Regions from separate parts of the Rhizobium binae genome, predicted to be linked through region 2. Evidence: riboswitches for the same ligand, from Rfam matches in the RefSeq annotation. Region 2 holds a riboswitch; the other holds the start of a gene.
What was found. Region 2 has a riboswitch for FMN ahead of J2J99_RS08155 (DMT family transporter). Riboswitches for the same ligand answer to the same signal wherever they lie in the genome.
Positions count from the first base shown of each region.

Region 1: linked by a shared signal. The riboswitch ahead of J2J99_RS14205 (6,7-dimethyl-8-ribityllumazine synthase) and the one ahead of J2J99_RS08155 (DMT family transporter) in region 2 are both predicted to bind FMN.

Region 1 covers NZ_CP071604.1:2,876,149-2,880,379, reverse strand. The annotation lists gene J2J99_RS14215 (DUF1194 domain-containing protein) at 1-343, shown strand, start outside; gene J2J99_RS14210 (VOC family protein) at 616-1,305, opposite strand; gene J2J99_RS14205 (6,7-dimethyl-8-ribityllumazine synthase) at 1,476-1,910, opposite strand; FMN riboswitch at 1,991-2,135, opposite strand; gene J2J99_RS14200 (SRPBCC family protein) at 2,544-2,990, shown strand; gene J2J99_RS14195 (GCG_CRPN prefix-to-repeats domain-containing protein) at 3,153-3,458, shown strand; gene J2J99_RS14190 (hypothetical protein) at 3,540-3,764, opposite strand; gene J2J99_RS14185 (adenylate/guanylate cyclase domain-containing protein) at 3,952-4,231, shown strand, end outside.
Region 2 covers NZ_CP071604.1:1,686,627-1,690,857, forward strand. The annotation lists gene lon (endopeptidase La) at 1-1,472, shown strand, start outside; gene hupB (DNA-binding protein HupB) at 1,679-1,954, shown strand; FMN riboswitch at 2,078-2,229, shown strand; gene J2J99_RS08155 (DMT family transporter) at 2,312-3,220, shown strand; gene J2J99_RS08160 (esterase-like activity of phytase family protein) at 3,319-4,231, shown strand, end outside.

The sequences.
Region 1 (4,231 bases), 1.2 Mb from region 2:
TTCCGGCGACGGCCCGAATAATTCCGGCAATCCCGTCACGCCCGTCCGCGACCAGGCGGTGGCATCCGGCATGGTCATCAACGGCCTCGCCCTCATGCTGCGGCCTTCCGATGCGCCTGACGGGCTCGACAAATATTATGCCGACTGCGTCATCGGCGGCCCCGGCGCCTTCGTGCTGCCGGTCCGCAAGATCGAGGACTTCGCCGTCGCCGTGCGCCGCAAGCTGGTGATGGAGATCAGCGGCCTGGCTGCGCCGGCGACAGTGCAGCCGATCGCCGGCACGGAGCCGGCAACGGACTGCCTGATCGGCGAAAAACAGTGGCGGGATCTGTTTGAGCGATGATGGAGGGTGATCTGCGCGGGATGGCGCTGACGGACAAGCCGGCATCCGCCGTCAAGCGGCGGCGTCCAGCAGAGCCTCATCCCGGGACGCGGTCCATAGGATCGCCGCGAAGGACGAGGGGGCACCGGCGGAATGAATGCAAGCACCAGCGTTGGAGCGGCGTCCTTTGGGGCTCCGGCCTTTGGCCTCCGCGCCTCAGGATGGGGGACGTTGGAGGATGCCGCTCCCTCGACAGGGGCGTTGGAGAATGCGCAAGCGTTTGTTGAAACTGCCTATAGCGGCAGTTCCCTGCCGGCCTGTTCGTTGACCATATATTCGGCGTACCAGTCCGGCCAGTTCTCGTCGTGCTTGCCGCCGTTGCGTTTCTCGTGTTCGCCGTGGGCGGCGGCGGCGCGGCGCAGGGCCGACGCCAGGTCGCTCGACGTTGAGAAGGCCGTCTCGTCGGCGTCGATGCGTCCCGGCAATCGCGTGGTGACTTCCTGGAACAGCCAGCCGTTGCCGTCGGGATCCTTGAAGGAGGCGAAGGAGCGGTAGCTGCGATGCTCGGGATCACGGCCTGCGATCCTCAGCCGTCCAAAGAGATAGGGTTCGTCCTTGCCGGCATAGACGCCTGATGCGTCATGAAACACGTCGCTGACTTCGACGCCGCGGGCGATGAGATCGCGGCGGGCGGCGTCGATGTCGGAGACGATAAGATAGAGGCCCTGGGCGGAGCCCGGCGCCGCAGCGGTGACATTCCTGCCGAAGATGATCGCGCAGCCGGAGCCGGGTGGCGTAAACTGGATCACCCGGAAATCGGCATCGTTGGTGAAGTCGGCGTCGAGCCGCCAGCCCAAGCCGTCATAGAAACGTTTGGCGCGGTTGACATCGGAAACGGGGATGACGACCACCTCGAGCTTGGTGTCGACAGGCCGCGTTTTCGGATTTTCGATGGGGGGTTCACTGCGCATTGCATTGCTCATCTTCAGCTCCTTGAGGTTTGGACGCATTAAGAATGGCGATACATGTCGGGGTCGAGTGGATCACAGCGCGGCAAGGGCGTCGAATCAATTCTTCCGTCTTGGTGGCGGGCATCGGCGGTTTCGCAGCAAGGCGGCGGGCGCTGTTCCCGCCGCCTTCTGTTCGCCGCGGTTTATGCAGCGAGAGCGGCGCGCGTTTTGCCGATCATCAGGGCGGCCCGCGCCGCCTCGCGGCCCTTCTCGACGAAGTGCGCGCGGTAGATCTGGGTGTGGTGTTCCGTCTCCTGATACTGATGGGGCGTCAGCGAAACGGACAGCACCGGCACGCCGGTGTCCATGCCGGCGCGCATCAGCCCGTCGACGACGGCCTGGGCGACGAATTCGTGGCGGTAAATGCCGCCGTCGACGACGAAGGCGGCGGCGATGACGGCGCCATAGCGGCCGCTGGCCGCGAGATCACGCGACAGCAGCGGCATTTCGAAGGCGCCCGGTACATCGAACACGTCGATCTGCTCAGCTGGAATAAGCTGCTGGAAACCTTCGAGGGCACGGTCGACGATATCGGCATGCCAGCCGGCTTTGACGAAGGCATAACGGGTGGGTGTCATGGTAATCTCCTTTGGCGTACAGACACTTCACCCAAGGCGATCACGAACGTTTACCGGCCGCCGGCGAGGGCAGCAGGAACGCACGTTCTCTTTCATCCGGACTATGACCGTCGGCTCAGGCATCTCACCTGATCTGCTGACCCCTCCTTACGGAAGGCGCTCGCGGGCTCGCAATCGAAACTGCATACCGCCGGTAGGGACTTCCACCCCGCCCTGAGAACGGCGCGGACAATAGGGGCAGGGCGAGAGGCTGGCAATAGGGGAATTGGTTTTGGTGGCGGTGCGGTTTCGAGGCTTGGCCCTCTCGGCATAGGAGACGGTTCGAGGATGCCGCACCGAAGTCCGAGGGAGTGGCGCTTGGGCGATAACGCTTCTCCGACCTCTCGCATCCCTGTGGCCCGGGCTTTGCCCGAGTGAGGATGCTGCTTGGCGCCTGATCTCGATGGGCGGCGCCAAGGGCGAGGCTGGCGCCAGTACTAGATTAAATGCAACGGAGTGCAGACGCGCCGGCCGCAGGCGAAGGCCTTGCTGCGCATTTGTTTGCGCCTACCTTCCATGAGGAATGACGCCAAACCAGCAGGAAGCGCCCTCTCCACAGAGACGGGCAGGCCATAACAATCACGGGAGGGAGACATGCCAGAAGCCTTCGTCGTTCACCGCGAAGCGCATATCGCAGCGCCGCCGGCCGCAGTGTTCGCGCTGATGACCGATCCGGAAAAGATTCTGCGCTGGATGGGGACGGAGGCTCAGGTCGAGCCGCAGCCGGGCGGTCTCTATCTCGTTAACGTCACCGGCGCCCGCTTTGCGCGCGGCTCGTTTCGCGAGGTCGTGCCGGTTCACCGCCTTGCCTATAGTTTCGGCTGGGATGGCAGCGAGGTGGTGCCGCCGGGCTCGAGCCTGGTCGAGATCGACCTGATCGAGCAGCCCGATGGGACGCTGCTGCGGCTGACCCATAGCGGTCTGCCGAGCGCCGAGCAGTGCGCCAGCCATGCGGAAGGTTGGGCGCATTATCTCGAGCGGCTGACCGAAGTCGCCGCCGGGCGCGATCCCGGCCCCGATCCGTTTTACGGCAGGACATGAACGTGTTTTTGCGGGCATCGGAACGTCCAACTGCTTGTCGTCGCTGAAGGGACGGCCTCCGCGACCGCGGTTGGCGCGCCCGCAAAGATGAACGTCCAATTCATCGCAGGTTCAATCTGGCGGCCCTAGAGTCGGTGCGGCTGGATTGAATTGGAGTTCTCGATGAAGGTACTTTTGATCGCGGCTGCCGTGCTCGCTGGCAGCCTCTCGATTGGCACAGCTGAGGCGATGCCGACCGGGACATTCAAAGTTCAGAGCAATGTCACACAGGTCGACTATGCCTGTGGTCGCGGTTGGCATCTGACGCGCTGGGGTGAATGCCGGCGCAACTGGGGAGGCCCGCCACCGGTCGCCTTCTATGGTGGTCCGCCGCGCTGGGGCTGGGAACGGCGGCATCACCACCATTGGGATGGTCCGCGCTGGCGCGAGGAGCGGCGTTGGGACCGTGACCGTCGCTGGGACGATTAAGGGCCTCGATCAGGGGCATGTCGATGGAGGCCGGCGCGATTTCGCCCGGCCTCTTTTCACGACATTTCGAGCGTTTCCCGTTCAGATCCGGCTGACGAGCCAATGCTTGCCGTCGATCAGTTCTTCGAGTTCTGCCGGGTCCTTGACGCCGAACTCAAACCATTCGACGAGTTCCTTCGCCTTCAGACGGCTTTCGTCCGCCGTAAACTCGATTCCATAGCGCGCGCACCAGCGCCGCAGGATCGACGTCAGCAACGTCATGTCGTTTCCGTCCAGCGGATCTTTCGGCCAGAATGTCGTGCCCATCGCAACCCCTCAATGGCGGATGACAGGACATTACAATGGAATCGAGGCCGTGCAAGTTTAAAGTGTTATTTCTCTGATTTCCACCAAACTGGCGGATTTTTTGACGGTGTTGTTGCCTGTAAGCCGAGGGAGGGCGGGCGTGGAAGCGTCGGCTTGCGGAGGTTTGCCGGCGATGTCATCCTAAGTCATGGATCTGCCTTCCTCCCTTGCCTGGCTGGTTGACGAGGCCGCTGACTCGCCCGGTCCCGAACGGTTCCTCGCCGAGCTTGGGCGCCGGCTGCTTTCAGACGGTCTGCCGCTTGCCGGCGGCGCGCTGACGCTCTCGGTGCCGCATCCGATCATCGCGCGGCGCACCTGGCTGTGGCGGGCGGAGACTGGGGCCGTTATCGAGGCGCTGGCCTTCGCTGCGGCCCCGCCGGTCGAGGCCGGGCGCGAGTGGCTGGCCGTGCTCGGTCCGGTCTGGGAGG
Region 2 (4,231 bases):
ACAATGCCGAAAATATCCTCGAAGCCGATCACTTCGGTCTCGACAAGGTCAAGGAGCGCATCGTCGAATATCTGGCCGTGCAGGCCCGTGCCACCAAGATCAAAGGCCCGATCCTCTGCCTCGTCGGCCCTCCGGGCGTCGGCAAGACCTCGCTGGCCCAGTCGATCGCCAAGGCGACCGGCCGTGAGTATGTCCGCATGGCGCTCGGCGGCGTTCGCGACGAAGCCGAAATCCGCGGTCACCGCCGCACCTATATCGGCTCGATGCCCGGCAAGGTCATCCAGTCGATGAAGAAGGCGAAGAAGTCCAACCCGCTCTTCCTGCTCGACGAGATCGACAAGATGGGCATGGACTTCCGCGGCGATCCGTCCTCGGCCCTGCTCGAAGTGCTCGATCCGGCGCAGAACTCGACCTTCATGGACCATTACCTGGAAGTCGAATACGACCTGTCCGACGTGATGTTCATCACGACCGCGAATACGCTGAACATTCCGGCGCCGCTGATGGATCGCATGGAAATCATCCGTATCGCCGGCTACACCGAGGATGAAAAGCGCGAGATCGCCAAGCGGCACCTGCTGCCGAAGGCCATCAAGGAACACGCGTTGCAGCCGGAAGAATTTTCGGTCAGCGACGATGCCCTGATGGCGATCAGCCAGCAGTATACCCGCGAAGCCGGTGTCCGCAGCTTCGAACGCGAATTGATGAAGCTCGCCCGCAAGGCGGTCACCGAGATCATCAAGGGTAAGACGAAGTCCGTTCACGTGACGGCCGCCAACATCGCCGATTACCTGGGCGTCCCGCGCTTCCGCCACGGCGAAGCCGAGGGCGAGGATCAGGTCGGCGTCGTCACCGGTCTGGCCTGGACGGAAGTCGGCGGCGAGCTGCTGACCATCGAAGGCGTGATGATGCCGGGCAAGGGCCGCATGACGGTCACCGGCAATCTGAAGGACGTCATGAAGGAATCGATCTCGGCGGCGGCCTCCTATGTCCGCTCGCGCGCCGTCGATTTCGGCATCGAACCGCCGATGTTCGAAAAGAACGACATCCACGTGCACGTGCCGGAAGGCGCGACGCCGAAGGACGGCCCCTCGGCCGGTGTCGCCATGGCGACCGCCATCGTTTCGATCATGACCGGCATCCCGGTCAACAAACACGTGGCCATGACCGGTGAAATCACCCTTCGCGGCCGTGTGCTGCCGATCGGCGGTCTCAAGGAAAAGCTGCTTGCAGCGCTTCGCGGCGGCATCAAGAAGGTGCTGATTCCGGAAGAAAACGCCAAGGACCTGGCGGAGATTCCTGACAACGTGAAGAACAGCATGGAGATCATTCCGGTCTCCCGGATGGGCGAGGTCATCAAGCACGCGCTGATCCGCCGGCCCGAGCCGATCGAGTGGGATGGCACGGTGGAAACGCCTGTGATCACATCGGTCGAAGGCCTTGATGACACGGGCGCAACCATAGCGCATTGAGTGGCGCTTGCCACATTTATGCCCATTTAGCGCAAAAGACGCAAAAAGGCTGGCGGAAACGCCAGCCTTTTTTGTGAAAACGTCATGGAGACGCTTGCTTTTCCTTGATTTGCAGGGCTTTTGGGTTCCCGGCGGGCCTGATGAAACCTATTCTGCGCCTAGCTTACATTTGAGTCGTTTCATACCATTTAGAAAGGGGTGGAAACATGAACAAGAATGAACTCGTGTCCGCAGTGGCCGAAAAGGCAGGACTGACGAAGTCTGACGCGGCTTCCGCTGTCGACGCGGTTTTCGACGTTGTCCAGGCTGAACTCAAGAACAAGGGCGACATCCGCCTCGCAGGGTTCGGCAGCTTCACCGTTTCTCATCGCGCCGCATCGAAGGGCCGCAACCCGTCCACCGGCGCTGAAGTCGATATTCCGGCTCGCAACGTGCCGAAGTTCACGCCCGGCAAGGGCCTGAAGGACGCCGTCAACGGCTGATTTGAGATTATCCGCCAGCCGTAAACGAGACCGGCTGTGCAGGGTTTTTGAGAGGGGTTCGGCTTTGCCGGGCCCCTTTTCTTATCGCCCCTTGCCGCATACCGAACTTTGTTTTACGAACAGAGCCGTTCTCAGGGCGGGGTGAAACTCCCCACCGGCGGTAAGGGCTGCGGCCCGAGCCCGCGAGCGCCTTCCCAGGTCTTGGCTAGGGAGGGGTCAGCAGATCCGGTGCGATTCCGGAGCCGACGGTATAGTCCGGATGAAAGAGAATGAGCATGGCCGCGTGCGGGCAGGTGACTGCCAGCCTCAGCGTGTCGTCGCCTCATGCGTCCTGATTTATGTTGGTTCCTATTCTGGATAAAAGACATGAATCAGAACTCTCTTGCAGTCTCGCAATCCCGCGCCCTTGCCGGCGCAACCTTCATGGTGCTCGGAGGCGTGGCCTTTTCGCTCCTCAACGTCGTCACCCAGTGGCTGACCATGAAGCTCGCCTTTCCCCCGGCCTCGGCGGCCTTCTGGCAATATGCCTTCGCCTTTATTTTCTCCTTGCCCTTCCTGCGCAAGGCCGGCCTTTCGGCCATGAGCACCAGCTATCCCTGGAGGCATGTCGTGCGCGTGGTCTTTGCCGCCCTCGGCGTCGAGGCATGGGTTTCCGGCCTTGCCGCGGTGCCGATCTGGCAGGCGATTGCGCTGGTCATGACCTCGCCTTTCTTCATCATCCTCGGCGCCCGCCTGTTCCTCGGCGAGCGCGTCGGCACCGCCCGCTGGGCGGCAACCGCCGTCGGCTTTGCCGGAGCGATGATCATCCTGCAGCCATGGTCCGACAGCTTCACCTGGGCAGCCTTGCTGCCGGTACTCTCGGCGCTGCTCTGGGGCGCCTCTTCACTAATCACCAAGAGCTTGACCGGCATTGAGAAGCCGGAGACGATCACCGTCTGGCTGCTGGTGCTGCTGACGCCGATCAACGGCGGGCTGGCGCTTGCCGCTGGCTTTGCCGTGCCGATGGGGGCGACGCTTGCTCTCTTCCTTCTAGCAGGCCTCCTGACGGTTATGGCGCAATATCTGCTGACCCTTGCCTATGCCAGTGCCGACGCTGCCTATGTGCAGCCGTTCGACGATCTGAAGCTGCCGCTCAACGTGCTCGCCGGCTGGCTGTTCTTCGACTATGCGCCTGCGGGTTACCTCTGGCTGGGCGCGGCGCTCATTCTCTCCGCTTCGCTCTTCATCATGAGGAACGAGATGCGCAAGGAGCGGAAACCCGCCTGAAATTGTCTGGTACAAAATGCCGCTTCTGTCATGCCTCTGTCATGCCGGTCCCTCAGAAAATCCATTGTTTCGTATGTTCGACACGCTTGGGGGATTTCATGACAATTTCATCGCGCAAGGCAGTGCTTGCTGCCGTACTTCTCGCATCCGTTGCCTTTCCGGCCGCAGCCGAACAGGTTTTCAACCGAGTCGCTTCCTTTCCGGTCGCGCAGAATCTGCCTGACGACAAGGACAAGCTTTCTGCGACGTCCGCTGAAATCATCACTGCGACTGACGACGGCAAGACGCTGATCTACAGCGACAGCCCGCTCGGCGCGATCGGCTTCATCGATATCACCGAGGCCAAGGCGCCGAAGGCCGGCGGCGCGCTGATGATGGACGGTGAGCCGACGTCGGTCACCTCGAGTGCCGGCAAGGCACTCGTCGCCGTCAACACCTCCGAGAGCAAGGCGAAGCCCGCGGGCCGTCTGGCGATCGTCGACGTGGCGACGAAGAAGATCGAAAACACGTGCGACCTCGGCGGCCAGCCGGATTCGATCGCTCTCAACAAGGACAAGACGCTCGGTGCCATAGCGATCGAGAACGAGCGTGACGAAGAGGTCAATGACGGCAAGATCCCGCAGATGCCGGCCGGTGACCTCGTCGTCTTCCGGGTCAAAAACGGCACGGTCGATTGCGGCACCATCAAGCACGTGGCGCTGACCGGCCTCGCCGGCGTTGCCCCTGAGGATCCGGAGCCGGAATTCGTCGCCTTCAACAGTCAGAACGATATCGCCCTGACGCTGCAGGAGAACAACGAGATCGTCATCATCGACGCCAATACGGCTCAGGTGAAAACGCATTTCTCCGCCGGCAGCGTCGATCTCACCGGCATCGACACCAAGCGGGACGGCGCCCTGAAATTCAGCGGCGAATCCAAGGGCGTGCTGCGCGAGCCCGACGCCGTGAAGTGGCTGGACGACAACCGCCTTATCATCGCCAATGAAGGCGATTACCAGGGCGGCTCGCGCG